Regions from separate parts of the Labrenzia sp. THAF187b genome, predicted to be linked through region 2. Evidence: riboswitches for the same ligand, from Rfam matches in the RefSeq annotation. Region 2 holds a riboswitch; each other region holds the start of a gene.
The links. Region 2 has a riboswitch for thiamine pyrophosphate ahead of thiC (phosphomethylpyrimidine synthase ThiC). Riboswitches for the same ligand answer to the same signal wherever they lie in the genome.

Region 1 (4,932 bases), on a different replicon from region 2:
TGCATCGGCTACGAACTGGACGGTGAGCGCATCGATTATCTGCCGGCTTCGCAGGGTGCCCAGGAGCGCGTGAAGCCGATTTACGAAAGCCTGCCGGGCTGGAAAGAATCGACCGAAGGTGCTCGCACCTGGGCCGATCTGCCGGCGCAGGCGATCAAATATGTGCGTCATGTCGAAGAACTGATCGGTGCTCCGGTCGCTCTTCTGTCGACAAGTCCGGAACGAGACGACACAATTCTTGTGCAGAATCCCTTCCAGGATTGAGATCTGTGACGTTAGAAGCACATTATTAAGGACTGCGGTTGCGTGCTGCGAATCACCGCACGCAACCACCTTTCGTTTTCGGCGTTCCATGAGTGTGCCGAACAAACAATCTGTGTTAGGAAAAGGGTACTGCGAGGTTCTCTGTCGCGGCGAAGTTATTGAAGAAATAGCACCGGTTTTCGAAAAACTTGCTATAAGCCTGAGAATGAAACGAAATCTCGGGCCCGCAGAACAGATCCTTGCAGTCGGCCGGTAGGCAGGAAGATGGCTGATTACTATTCAATTCTGAAGAAAACGATCGCGTCTTTACCTGAAAACAATGGTGCTGCACGCAGAAGCGTTTACAGCCGTGCGCGCAATGCCATTGTCAATCAGCTGAAAGCCTATGAGCCGCCGCTGGCGCCGTCCGAGATCACGGCCGAGCAGCTGCGTCTGGAAGAAGCCATCCGCAAGGTGGAAGCCGAAGCCGCCCGCGAAAGCCTCGGTCTCAGCCCCACCGTTCCGAAGGTCGAGACGCCGACCCCGGCGCCGCAGGTTTCCGCACCGCCCGTGACGCCGCCTCCGGCCGAACCGGTGGCAGAGGCTGCGCCCGAAGCGCCTGCGCCTGCACCGCAGGAACCTGAAACAACTGCAGCGCCGGTGGTGGGTACCCCGGCTCCGTCGCCCTTGAAGGAAACCCTGACACAGGCCGAAGCGCTTGGCACCGCGGCCAGCCAGGCTGTTCACCACGCCAAGGAAGCTGCCGACCCGGGCGCTGCGCCTGTGCGCCAGGAGCCCTCTTTCGGCGGACCGGTGCAGCCGGAACAGGCAGATGATGGCCTGTTCGAGCCTGCAGATAACGCCGGTGCGGCCGATCCCGCCGACCAGGCTTATCCTGGCGACGAGACAACCAAGCCGAAGGACAAGTCGACCTCCAAGAAAAGCCGCTCAAAGCGCGCCAAGCCGAGTGCTTCGGATGCGCTGCGTGGTGATTCATCCGGTAGCCGCACCGTTCCGATCGCGATTGCTGCAGGTGTCCTGCTGCTGGTGCTCCTGGGCGCCGGAGCCTATTTCCTGATGCCTGCGGGCGATGAGACAGCCGATAGCGGCAACGTGCCGATCGCGTCTTCTTCGCAAACGCCTGTCGATACGCAGCCGGACACCACGCCGGAGCCTTCGACCGCTGCCCCTGCCGGGGAAGGTGAAGAGCCTTCGAAAAACACCGACCGCCTGTTGAACGAAGGCGAGACGGATGTGGTTGCCCCGGATGCACGTACGGTAACCACGACGACAATTACCGGACAGTCTGATTCGCCTGCGCCGGCCGATACACCGCAGGTCGATACACCAGCTTCCGCTGCGCCCGAACCTTCTCAGCCGTCCATCGTGACGAGCGGAGAAAACGATCAGTCTTCTGCAACCACCGAAAGCCCGATTGCGGTACCGGAAGACAATCTCTCGGCCATTTCGCCAGACGAAACTTCACCGGCTCCGTCCGCCACGGCTGCGGATTCCTCGGTGCAGCGCTCTATCCTTTACGAAGAAGGGGAAGAGTCCGGCGGTGCCGGAACGGCTGCGCAAGGCGCTGTCGTTTGGGGTGTCGATGAAGAAACGAATCTGGACGGCAAGGCTCTCGCGGTTCTGAGCGCCTCCATTGAAATCCCCGAGCGGGATGTGAAGGTCGACATTCGCATCAAGCCGAATGACGATACCTCCTTGCCCGCCAGCCATCTGGTCGAGATCAAGTACGAGTTCCCGGAAAACTTCGCTCCGGGTGATGTCGTCAACGTGCCCGGCCTGGTCATGAAGCCTACGGAAGAAGCCCGCGGTGATGCGCTGATCGGCGCTTCCGTGAAAGTGTCTCCGGGCTTTTTCTGGATTGCCCTTTCCAGCCTGCCGAACGAGCAGCAACGCAATCTCGCCCTGCTGCGCGAACGCGGCTGGATCGACATTCCGATGCTTTATGAAAACGGCAAGCGCGGCATCCTGACCCTGGAAAAGGGAACCGCCGGTGCAGATGCCGTTGAAAAGGCGATCACGTCCTGGCAAGCCGGCTAAGCGCCAGCCTGCCTCCTTTCAAAATCTGAAAAAGCCGCCTCACGGCGGCTTGCCTTTTTCCGTCACACAAGGCATGGTCCGCCTTGGTCCGAGGGGTGTTCCGGTTACCGGAGCTGAGATGGCGTAATGCCGAACCCTTAGAACCTGATCCGGGTCATGCCGGCGAAGGGACGGAATCCTTAGCCTATTCCCGGATCTCCATTGTCATTTTCGGCTTGTCCGAAGACGGGAGATCCTATGCGTACTTGTCCGCGACCACTGCGGTCGCCGCACATCCGAATGCCGGTATCGGCTTTCATACGTTCCTGTCGGCCAATGGCGACGGGAGCTGCGGGATGATGGCGTTTGTGAAAGCTGTTGCCAGGACCATACTCGGCCTGCTGCTGACTGTCGCAATCTGGGCGGCTATCGTCCATGTGTTCGACACCCAGCATTATATCCTGCCGGGTCCGGACCGCGTCTTTACAGCCTTTGTCAAACACGCAGGCTTCCTTCTGCATCATGCCGGCATTACGGCCTATGAGACGGTGCTCGGGTTTGTGCTGGGGGCAGCCGCCGGGGCATTGCTTTCCGTTCTTTTGTGGCTGTTTCCGATTGCTGCAAGATTTGCCATGCCACCCATTCTGGTGACGCAGGCCCTGCCTGTTTTCGCAATCGCGCCGATCCTGGTGCTCTGGCTCGGTTTCGGGCTGGCATCCAAGATCGTCGTTATCATCCTGGTCATCTTCTTCACGGTCACATCGACGTTTTTCGATGGCCTGCAGCGGCTTGACCCGGGTTTGTGCGATCTCGCCCGGCTTTATCGTCTGTCTCGCCTGAAGGAACTCTGGTTCTTTCGCCTGCCGTCAGGCTTGCCGGCGTTTGCCTCCGGCCTGCGGGTGGCCGCGGTGTTCGCTCCCATGGGAGCGATCATCGGCGAATGGGCCGGGGCGAAAGGAGGCCTTGCCTTCATCATGCTTCAAAGCAGCAACCGGATGCAGGCGGACATGATGTTCGCCGCCCTGATCCTGCTCGCGGCGATGGTGCTGATCATGCGCTTTGCCGTGAACCATCTCACCCGACTTCTTGTTCCATGGCAGCCGCTCAGCTAGCTGCCGCTCTACGGAGGACCTCATGAAAAAACAAATCCTGTCACTCGCATTGGCCGCCGGGCTGCTGGCATCGGGGCCGGTACAGGCCAATGAGAAACTGACCTTGCTGCTCGACTGGTTCATCAATCCGGATCACGCGCCGCTGGTAACTGCGCAGACCAAGGGTTTCTTCGAGGCAGAAGGCCTCGAGGTTGAGATCATCGAACCGGCGGACCCGGCAATGCCGCCGAAACTGGTTGCTGCCGGGCAGGGCGATATCGCGGTGTCCTATCAGCCGACGCTTCATGCGCAAATCGAGGAAGAGCTGCCGCTGAAATGGATCGGTACGCTGGTGGAAACGCCCCTCAATTCGCTCATCGTGCTCAAGGACGGCCCGATACAGGAACTGAAAGACCTCAAGGGCAAGAGTGTCGGCTTTTCCGTGTCCGGCTTCGAGGACGCGATGCTGGGCCAGATGCTGCGTTCGGCCGGTCTGACCATGGATGATGTCGAACTGGTGAATGTCAATTTCGCGTTGTCAGGCTCTCTGCTTGCCGGTCAGGTTGATGCGGTGATCGGCGCATATCGCAATTTCGAGCTCACCCAGCTCGAAATCGAAGGCAAACCCGGCAAGGCCTTCTTCCCCGAAGAAAACGGTGTGCCGATCTTTGATGAGCTGATCTATGTCGTCAACAAGGACAAGACGGACGATCCACGCTTCGCCAAGTTCCTGGCAGCCGTGGAAGCGGCCACCATCTATCTGAGCAATCACCCGGAAGAAGCCTGGAATGCCTTCATAGAAGCGTATCCGAACCTCAATGACGAGCTGAACAGGCGTGCATGGTTCGATACGTTGCCGCGGTTCGCCAAGCGTCCGGCTGCACTTGATGAAGGCCGCTACCAGCGCTTTGCAGAGTTCATGGCCGAAGCCGGTCTGATCAGCAAGGTCGTGCCGGTGGAGAGCTACACGGCCGAAATCCGCTGAGAGGTTGAAGGAACGTTGCCAAGGACAAGACGGCGCTGGAGCCAGTCTCCAGCGCTTCTGACCACCGGCAAAGAAGCTCCCTCTCTCCGTCGTCACCCCGGCCAAGCGTTGCGCGAGCCGGGGCCGGGAAGGCGGAAGCCTCTGTGAGTGTCTGTGGTTTTCAGACGATGGCTTCCGGGCTCTCCGATCCCGGATCTTCGCTGCGCTGCGTCCGGGATGACACCGGGAAGGACTTTCAAACAAAAGAAAAGCGCTGGAGCCTGGGCTCCAGCGCTTTTTTGTTTTTTCCAGGTTCGGCTATCTCAGGCCGTGGGCTGGTCCATGGTGCGGGCGCTGTTGCGCACGGCTTTCTGAACCTTTTCGAAGGCGCGAACCTCGATCTGGCGGACGCGCTCGCGGCTGACACCGAATTCGCCCGAAAGGTCTTCCAGCGTCATCGGGTCTTCGGCCAGGCGGCGTGCTTCAAAGATGCGCCGTTCGCGCTCGTTGAGCACGTCCATCGCGTCGTTCAGCATCTTGCGACGCATGTCCAGCTCTTCCTGATTGGCAAGCAGGGTTTCCTGACTGTCGCTTTCA
Region 2 (4,932 bases):
ATCGCGCCCGGCAAGGTCAGGTGCAGGAGCGCCTAAGCGCCCTGCCGGTCCCGGTCGTCCCACTTCGCCCAGCCGAACAACTTGCGTTGCTGTGAGGGGAACCATGGGACCGATACGAAAAGTCAAAGTCTATGACATTGATTCCGGCCTCGGCGGCACGCACACAGTTTCCATAGTCGAAGAATTGCCGAACAATCGGATTAGCGTTCGAGTATGGTACGGCAGAGCGACGCCGACCGGTTGGGAAGCGTGGATTGAATGGGACGGTGCCACATTTGAGACAACGCACGACCAGTTAACGAACCCGAGAGTTTTAGCGCTCTACAAAGAGGAAACCTGATTCAGTTTTGAGCAGCAAAAGCAGCAGCGCAGAGCAAGCGGCGCGACCGGGCCGGATTGGCTAGCCCGGCTGAGGCAACAGCCTTGCTCTCAAACCGGAGGTAACGACGATGTGGCATTGGCCTATCAGCGTTACCCTTAAAGTGAAAAAGACCCGGACGACCTTGCAAATCGAAATCCGGGTCCAATTCATACTTTAGGGAAGGGGGCGGCGGGGAAACCTGCCATCCCACTCCGGACAAGAATATAAGTCAATTCTCTGAATTTTCCAAATGATGGATGTCAAACAGGCAATCGGATGTCCTCGCGACATCGGCCGGTAGTGTGCAAACGTGAAAAACGGCGGCCAAGCGTGACAAAACCGTGAAACGGTGCCGCAGGACCGCTCCCGGAATAGCTGAGCAAAGGCCTTTTATCAAAATACCGATTTTGGAGCCCATTCCGCTCGCCTACCGCATCGAGCGGTAGGCCATCGGGCGAAGGGAGCCCTAAACCCCTCCCCTCGAATCTCCCCTCCCCTCTGCGAATGAACTACAGATCCTTTGGCATGTAGAGATCGCCGCCAGCACGATATCTGACTGCCATCGCCTCCATGCCCTCTTGACGAGCAGCGTCGCGGATATCGTGGGAAATCCGCATGGAGCAGAATTTCGGACCGCACATGGAGCAGAAGTGCGCGACCTTGTGGGCTTCCTTCGGCAAGGTCTCGTCATGCATCGAACGGGCCGTTTCCGGATCGAGCGCGAGGTTGAACTGGTCCTCCCAGCGGAACTCGAAACGGGCGCGCGACAGGGCGTCGTCGCGGACCTTCGCTGCCGGATGACCCTTGGCGAGGTCGGCGGCATGGGCGGCGATCTTGTAGGTTATGACACCGGTCTTCACATCATTGCGGTCGGGAAGGCCGAGGTGTTCCTTCGGCGTGACGTAGCAGAGCATCGCCGTGCCGAACCAGCCAATCATCGCGGCACCGATGCCCGAGGTGATATGGTCGTAACCCGGCGCGATGTCGGTCGTCAGCGGTCCGAGCGTGTAGAACGGCGCCTCGCCGCAGACCGCAAGCTGCTTGTCCATGTTCTCCTTGATCTTGTGCATCGGCACATGACCAGGGCCTTCGATCATGACCTGGCAGTCTTTCGCCCAGGCGATCTTCGTCAGCTCTCCGAGCGTTTCCAGTTCGGCGAACTGCGCTGCGTCGTTGGCGTCGGCAATCGAGCCCGGACGCAAGCCGTCACCAAGTGAAAAGGAAACGTCGTAGGCACGGCAAATGTCGCAGATCTCCTCGAAATGCTCGTAAAGGAAGCTCTCCTTGTGATGATGCAGGCACCACTTGGCCATAATCGAACCGCCGCGCGATACGATGCCGGTAACGCGGTTGACGGTGAGCGGAATGTAGGAGAGCCGGACACCGGCATGGATGGTGAAATAGTCGACGCCCTGTTCGGCCTGCTCGATCAGCGTGTCGCGGAAGACTTCCCAGGTAAGGTCCTCGGCAATGCCGCCAACCTTTTCCAGCGCCTGGTAGAGCGGCACCGAGCCGATCGGAACCGGCGAATTCCGGATGATCCATTCACGAATGTTGTGGATGTTGCGCCCGGTCGATAGGTCCATGACGGTGTCGGCGCCCCAGCGAGTCGCCCAGACCATTTTCTCGACTTCCTCCGCCATCGACGAGGTGACGGCAGAGTTGCCGATATTGGCGTTGATCTTCACCAGGAAGTTCCGGCCAATGATCATCGGCTCCGCTTCCGGATGGTTGATATTGGCTGGGATGATCGCGCGCCCGCGGGCGACTTCCTCGCGGACGAAGTCCGGTGTAACAAAATCCGGGATCGCCGCGCCGAAGCTCTCTCCATCACGGGGAAGCTTTTCGTTTGCAGCCTTGCGACCAAGGTTTTCCCGGATGGCGATGAATTCCATCTCTGGCGTGATGATGCCGGCGCGGGCATAGGCGATCTGGGTGACGGTCTTGCCGTCTTTGGCGCGGCGCGGTTTCTGCAGGTTAGGGAATTGCAGTGTCAGGCGCTCGCCGGTGGCAAAGCCGTTGTCTTCCGGCTTGACCATGCGGCCCTCATATTCCTCCGTGTCACCGCGGGCGGCGATCCACTCGGCGCGAAGGCGCGGCAGTCCCATTTCAATATCGATCGCCTGGGTCGGGTCGGTATAGGGACCGGAGGCATCATAGACCGTGACGGGCGGTTCGCCGGCGGCCGGATGGACTGCGATCTCGCGCACTGGTACGCGGATATCGGGATGAATTTCGCCCGGCTTGTAAACCTTTGTAGAGGCAGGCAGCGGCCCCTTGGTGATTTCGGGCGTAATAGTCTTGGTGGCAATGTTCATTCTGAGGCTCCAATCTTTCAAGTTGGAGACCCAGTTCGAAGCCGGAATGATGGAAAGACGCCATGACGCTCCGGATTCTGGGCAACGTCGTACTGCAGCGCTTGCACCGTCCCTACGCCAGTATGAACTGGATCAGGTTCAACGGGTCACTGCGCTGCCATCAATCAACGGCCCAGCAGTATCTCAGCCCCTTGCCGGGGCACCCCTGGTAACGTTGCCATCGGCCATCATCCACGTGCGTTTGTCAATACAGAGATGCTTGGCTCGACGAGGAAGTGCTGTCACTTTGGCGGCAAAAGGTTGAAGGAAATGTGCCGGGTGACTCCAAAAAGTTGTCCGCGGACAACAATGCGAAGTTCTTGTCGAAACTAGGCTGAAAAATGCACTTGGTTAAGCGTTTGTAAATTGGTAACGAATCGGAGCATATTGTAACAGCGCAGTTTGAGGCGTAGTTTTCAAAAATGCGCAGTTCGAGGATTTTTCGAGATGGACACCAATCTTCTGGTTGAAGGTGCTGCTGAACACCTGCCAACGACACTTTCGGCGGACGCGAATGAGCTCGCTCATCAATTGCAGATACATCAACGAAAAATCTTTCCACCTGCTTCTCAAAAGACTATCCGAAGATTTTCGCCTGCAGAAGCAGCTAAATTGATTGGCATTAAGGAAGGCTATTTACGTCAGGTCGCCGCTGATGGGCATGGCCCCGAACCAAACGAGAACGGTAGGCGCACATATTCTGTCGAGGACATGGATCATATACGTCAGGTCTTGGACGAGAAAAATGGCACGCCAAAATATGTGCCGATCCGTCGGGGAGATGAAAAGCTTCAGGTTATCACTGTAATGAACTTCAAAGGTGGTTCCGGAAAAACCACCACATCTGCTCATTTGGCTCAGTTCTTGGCGTTGCGTGGATACCGCGTTTTAACAATTGACCTTGATCCACAAGCATCATTGTCAGCGATGTTCGGACATCAACCCGAACTAGATGTCGACGAGGGAGAAACGCTTTACGGTGCTATCCGTTATGAAGACCCTCGAGCCTTAAGCGAAATCATTCGATCCACATATACGCCAAACCTCCATATTGTTCCAGGCAATCTTGAATTGATGGAATTCGAGCATGAAACGCCCAAAGCAATGTCTGAAGGACGTTCAGCGTCCATGTTTTTCGCCCGAATAGGGGAGGTGCTGACAAGCGTTGAAAGCTATTACGACGTTGTAGTCATTGATTGCCCACCTCAGCTTGGCTTTCTAACGATGTCGGCCTTAAGTGCGGCCACAGGAGTATTGATCACCGTACATCCACAGATGTTGGACGTTATGTCTATGTCCCAATTTCTTTCTATGACAGCTGAATTGATGAGTGTTGTCGAAAAGGCCGGAGGGCGTACCAGCTATGATTGGATGCGTTACTTGGTTACTCGCTTCGAACCAAACGATGGACCACAAAGCCAGATGACCGGGTTTATGCGTTCAATATTTGGAAATCGCATGCTTCAACATGCGATGCTTAAATCTACTGCTATTTCTGATGCCGGTGTTACCAAGCAAACTTTGTATGAAGTCGAAAGAAGCCAATTTGTGCGCGGTACTTATGATCGCGCAATGGAATCTATGTCTCTCGTGAACCAGGAAATCGAAGACCTCTTAAACGTGACTTGGGGACGGAGGTAAGGGATGGCACGCAAAGACCTGATCAGTTTTTCGTCGGACGAGGATGGTGAAATCCAAGGGGATCCAAATAAATCGGATCGCCCACTGGCGGGCATCACGCCAAATAGACGGTCAAGTTCACCGGTTGGAGGCATCGCAAAAACTCTTGGCTCACTCTCAAGTCAGATGGACCGTGCTAGTGAATTAGAACGGCAACTGTTGGAAGGACAAAAGGTCGTTGAACTGGATCCCTCTCAAATAGACGATTCATTTGTTCGCGACCGTTTGGAAGCGGACCCGGAAGTCGAGAGGGACTTTGTTCAACAAATCGATGAGCACGGGCAATTAGTACCAATCCTTGTTCGTCCAAACCCGGCTCAAAAGGGTCGCATGCAGGTGGCATTCGGCCATCGTAGACTTCGGGCGGCCAGAAGCCTCAATCGAAAGGTCAAGGCTGTCGTTCGGGAGTTGAACGATGAGCAACTGGTCGTTCTTCAAGGGCAGGAAAACAGTGCCAGAACCAATCTTTCCTATATAGAACGTGCGTTGTTTGCAGCGCGATTGGAAGACCAAAAGTTCAAGCGGAATGTCATT
Region 3 (4,932 bases), on a different replicon from region 2:
AGCGCCTTCTGCAAGGTTGCTCCACCGGCGATCTGCCCATGATTTGCAAGCAGGCAGGCGTTTCTGTCACCAAGTGCTGAAATCATTGCCTCGGACAATCCACGGGTGCCGAAGGTGGTGTAATGGGCGCATTCGATACGGTCGCCACCGGCAAGCGCCACCATATAGTGAAATGCTGGAATGCCGCGCCGGTGACAGGACAGGGCGGTCGCGCGAGGACTATGGCAATGCACCACTGCGCCGCATTCCGGTTTCGCCAGATAGAAGTCGAGATGCATCCGCCATTCGGAAGACGGTAGTGTCTCGCCGCGGTAGCAGCCGTCCCAGTCCAGCGCGACAATCTTGTCTTCAGTCAGATTTTCGTAAGGCGTTCCCGACGGCGTCACCAAAAAACCGGATTCGGTGCGTGCACTGACATTTCCTGAGGTGCCTTTGGTCAGTCCGAGACGAGGCAAGGCACGGGCTGTCTCGATGATCGCAAGGCGCAGGTCAGGTGTGTCACCTGGAAAGGTGGGCATTCGGGGCCTCTTTGGTTCTGGTTCGGGTGCGAGCGTTAGTTTGGCTGCGCGACCGTGGAAGCGGCGCTTACATGACAGGTATCCGGTTGCCTTTTCAAGGTATTGGTTTGATAAATCCCGTGCCCTTGACCACTCGGTTGAGGATCGCGGTGTTAAGGGACTGAATGGCGGGTTTCGCAGACAAGCTCAGGCAATTGCTTGGATCGGCTGCATTGTCGGCAGACCGGACGGGTAGGGGAGCGCATTCCAGGTCGAGGCCGGGGCACCGTTCCAAAGGCCCGCGCTGGGCCGAGCCGGACATGGAAACTCTGTCTGAAGGAGGCGAGCCCAGGAAGTCAGGCCTGCCACCACGCGCGTCCAGATCTCGTAAACGTTCTCAGGTGACGCCGTACTACATCTGGGGAACCCTGGCGTTGCTGGCTGCCGGTTTCGCCGTTGGCGGCCTGTTCCTTCACCTTGCCGGGCAAGGGGGGGAGGAAAGCGTTGCAACCGCCCCCTTGATGCCTGATCCGCTTTCTTCCCTGCAGTCTCCGGCCAAGCAGGTGCTGCTGGCTCCGGAACCGGAACTGTCAGCGGAGCTGAAACGCAGCTTCCTGGGCCAGCCGGATCAGCTATGCGACGAATTACGGTCTCTGGGGCTCGGAAACCCCGGCTGGAGTCGGGCGCCTTTCAGCGAAGGCCGCTGGCAATGTGCATCCGACCTGGTGCCCTTGACTACACCCAGCGTCGACTACGGCTCGACAACTCTTTTCTTTCTGCTGCGCGGCCCATCGGAAAAAAGCATCGATTATCTTCGGCTGAAGCTGGTGGTGGAAGATCCACGCCAGATGCAGATCGGCCTAGATGCGGTCTGGCTGGTGATCGACGCCCTGTCGCTTCGGTATGGCTGGACGGTTCCGGAAGTGTTTCGCGAGGCGGTTTCCGGGTTCAGGCAACTGGAAACGACACACAGGGGCGTGCGGCTGTCGGTTTCGCCGGAAGATCCAAATCTGACGGGTGACCCGCTGGCAAGCCAACGGCTCAACATCATTCTGGACTTTGGCGAGCCGGACCTTATCCGGCCCGCCGACAGGTTTGAAAAAGCACCACCACTGGAAAGCGGCTGGAGTGTCAGGGTCCCGGACGGTCAGGCAAGGGAATGAACTCTTCCGCATCGCCGGGTACCGTATCGAAACGGCCAAGGCGCCAGTCTTCCTTGGCCTGCTCGATGCGCTCTTTCGATGAAGACACGAAGTTCCACCAGATATAACGCCGGCCGTCCATCGGTTCGCCGCCAAGCACTACGAAACGGGCCGGCAGGGGAGACGTGTTTTCGATCACCAGATGATCACCCGGTTTGAACACCAGCAGCTGGGCCGGATCGAAATTCTGGCCGGCAATGGTGATCTGGCCCGAGACCGTATAAAGGCCGCGCTCTTCCCATCCGGCATCCAGCGGGATCTTCGCTCCCGGTTCCAGCGTGATATCGGCATAGAACATGTCGGACGCTGTCTTCACCGGTGCCTTGTGGCCATAAAGCTCGCCCGCGATAAGTTTGACTGAAGCGCCCTTGTCGGCAAATTCCGGCTGTTCCTCAGTGCCGTGGTGCTGGAAGGTCGGGTCGGTCTCTTCCAGGTGTTTGGGCAGGGCCACCCAGCTCTGCAGGCCGAACAGGGGACGTTTTTTCTGCAGGCGTTCCGGCCTCTCACGTTCGGAATGCACGATGCCCTTGCCGGCACTCATCCAGTTCAGAGCACCGGGGGCAATCGCAATCTCCGTTCCAAGGCTGTCACGGTGATACATCTCGCCTTCGAAGAGATAGGTAACTGTCGCCAACCCGATGTGAGGATGTGGACGCACGTCGATACCGCCGCCGACCAAAAGTTCTGCCGGGCCCATCTGGTCGAAGAAGATGAACGGGCCAACCATCCGCCGCCTGGCGGACGGCAAGGCTCGTCTTACCGAAAATCCGCCGAGGTCGGATGTCCGCGGTACGATGATCGTTTCAATCGGGTCACAGCTTGCAGCATTTCCCGGTACGGGATCAGGGCAATTCAACCAGCTCATCTGCCTCTCCATCAAAGAACATTCTGTCTTGCAAACTAGATAGGGCCTGCGAAGCCGAAGTGTCCATTGAACAGTCTGTTTCGGGTTTTCATCCCCTGCACAATCTGTATAACGACCAGCCCTTCCTTGCTTTTGTTTGGTGCGACATGAAACGCGTGATGATCGTTGGCGGCCCGGGCTCGGGCAAAAGCACGCTTGCCGTTGCCCTTGGGCGGAAAACTGGACTGCCGGTGTACCACATGGACAAGATTCACTACCGCTCCGGCTGGAATGAACGGTCCCGGGAAGAGAAAGACCGGCTGACACATGAGGTCCATCTGAAGGATGTCTGGATCTTCGAGGGCGGTCATTCAAGCACCTATGCGGAGCGAGTCGAACGTGCCGACACTTTCATCTGGCTCGACGTCCCGGTAACGCGCCGCATATTTCGAGTGCTGAAACGGTCCGTGAAGTACAATGGGCAGAGCCGTCCGGATCTGGCCGAGGGCTGCCCGGAGCAGTTCAACTGGCAAACTGTTGAATTCCTGAGGTTCATCTGGCGAACGAGACAATCCGCCAGAGCCAAGCTGGAGCACATCTACCGCGAACCTCCGGACCATCTGAAAGTCTATCGGTTCAGCACCCTTGCCGAAATCGACGACTTTCTGGCGAGCCCTCGGCAACAGGGCTGAAGGCTCATCCTGTCTCTTGACAGGTGCGCCTGACGGGCGGCACAACAGGGGCTCACCCGGGGTGCCTCCAGAAGAGGCTGAGATACTGCTGGCGCACTTGCGCAGTGCAGGGACCCGACGAACCTGATCCAGGTCATGCTGGCGAAGGGAAGGTGTTCTCGGTCAAATGCAATTGCCGCCGCAATGCGCCACCCTTGGCCACCTTTCCAAGCCGAATGTCCGAAATGCGGGACCTTTTCCGGTCCGTACGGAGATGCGTTTTATGCAAGCGGGATACCGGTTATCGCGCAAAGGCGAAGGACTTGCGGTCTTTCCCGGAAGAGGGCCGGAATGAGGGTCGGGATAAAGGGAGCAGGTGTCGCCGGTCTGGCGCTGGCGCATGAGCTTGTCTTGCGCGGCGTGCAAGTCGAACTGGTGGAAAAAAGCAGGGATTTGTCCGCCAGTGCTTCCTGGCTCGCAGGTGGCATGCTGGCGCCTTGGTGTGAGCGGGAAAACGCAGAAGAAGAGGTCTTGCGGCTTGGACAAGCGTCCATTGGCTGGTGGCGCAAGGTCCTGCCAGGGCAGGTTCAGCAAAATGGCACGCTGGTTGTTGCTGCGCCGCGCGATACTGGAGAATTGAGCCGGTTCGCTTCTCGGACCAACGGTTTTGAATGGCTCGACAGCGCAGCGCTGGGCGCACTCGAGCCGGACCTCGCAGGCCGTTTTGCAAAGGGGCTCCATTTTGTCGGGGAAGCCCATCTCGATCCGCGCCTGGCTCTCACCACATTAAAGGCAAAGGTTTCAGAAGGTGGTGCTCACGTCAGGTTCGAGGCGCAGGACTTCACCTTGTCGACCGACCTGATTGCAGACTGTACCGGCATGGCCTCGCCGGATCCGCACTTGCGTCCCGTACGCGGTGAAATGTTGATCTTGCATGCACCGGATGTCTCGCTTTCGCGGCCGGTGCGATTTCTGCACCCCCGAATTCCGGTTTACGTGGTGCCTCGTGACAATGGGGTCTTCATGGTCGGTGCGACCATGATCGAAAGTCGCGACCAGGGGGCCGTCAGTGTTCGGTCCACCATGGAACTTCTGAATGCCGCCTACAGCCTGCATCCGGGATTTGCCGAGGCAAAGATCATCGAAACCGGGGTGGGCCTCCGCCCGGCATATCCAAACAATCTTCCTCGTCTCACGTTTACCGGCAACACGTTGTCAATGAACGGATTTTACCGGCATGGCTTCCTGCTTGCTCCGCATTTTGCCACGGAGGCGGCAGACAGGATCGTGCAACACCTTCAGGAGAAGTCCCTTGAAGCTAACCATTAACGGCGAACCTCAGGAAGTTGTCAGCGCGACGCTGGCTGCGCTTCTGGACGAACTGGCCTATGACCATGAGTTTCTTGCAACGGCACGCAACGGCGATCTGGTTTGTGCTGAAGAACGAAGCGCTTGCTTCCTTGAGGCGGGCGACCGTATCGAGATCCTGTCGCCGATGCAGGGAGGATGACGCCCATGTTTGAAGTTTACGGCGAAAGCGTTGCGTCGCGTTTCCTGCTTGGAACTGCCCAGTACCCATCACCCCAAATTCTGTCGGACGCGGTGAAGGTATCCGGGGCTGAAATTCTGACGGTGTCCCTTCGGCGCGAAACGGCAGGAAGTGGCGGAGGCGGCCGGTTCTGGGACCTTATCCGTGAAATGAACGTCAAGGTGCTGCC

Region 1: linked by a shared signal. The riboswitch ahead of FIV03_RS10935 (ABC transporter permease) and the one ahead of thiC (phosphomethylpyrimidine synthase ThiC) in region 2 are both predicted to bind thiamine pyrophosphate.
Region 3: linked by a shared signal. The riboswitch ahead of thiO (glycine oxidase ThiO) and the one ahead of thiC (phosphomethylpyrimidine synthase ThiC) in region 2 are both predicted to bind thiamine pyrophosphate.

What each region holds. Positions count from the first base shown of each region.
Region 1 is NZ_CP045344.1:2,365,395-2,370,326, forward strand. It holds gene FIV03_RS10925 (adenylosuccinate synthase) at 1-264, shown strand, start outside; gene FIV03_RS10930 (hypothetical protein) at 529-2,301, shown strand; TPP riboswitch at 2,383-2,489, shown strand; gene FIV03_RS10935 (ABC transporter permease) at 2,547-3,392, shown strand; gene FIV03_RS10940 (ABC transporter substrate-binding protein) at 3,415-4,356, shown strand; gene rpoH (RNA polymerase sigma factor RpoH) at 4,659-4,932, opposite strand, start outside.
Region 2 is NZ_CP045346.1:70,348-75,279, reverse strand. It holds gene FIV03_RS30665 (methyltransferase) at 1-95, shown strand, start outside; gene thiC (phosphomethylpyrimidine synthase ThiC) at 871-2,679, opposite strand; TPP riboswitch at 2,771-2,896, opposite strand; gene repA (plasmid partitioning protein RepA) at 3,166-4,359, shown strand; gene repB (plasmid partitioning protein RepB) at 4,363-4,932, shown strand, end outside.
Region 3 is NZ_CP045344.1:4,894,369-4,899,300, reverse strand. It holds gene FIV03_RS22460 (class II aldolase/adducin family protein) at 1-518, opposite strand, end outside; gene FIV03_RS22455 (DUF6030 family protein) at 818-1,660, shown strand; gene FIV03_RS22450 (pirin family protein) at 1,629-2,564, opposite strand; gene FIV03_RS22445 (DNA topology modulation protein FlaR) at 2,711-3,235, shown strand; TPP riboswitch at 3,283-3,403, shown strand; gene thiO (glycine oxidase ThiO) at 3,566-4,543, shown strand; gene thiS (sulfur carrier protein ThiS) at 4,527-4,724, shown strand; gene FIV03_RS22430 (thiazole synthase) at 4,730-4,932, shown strand, end outside.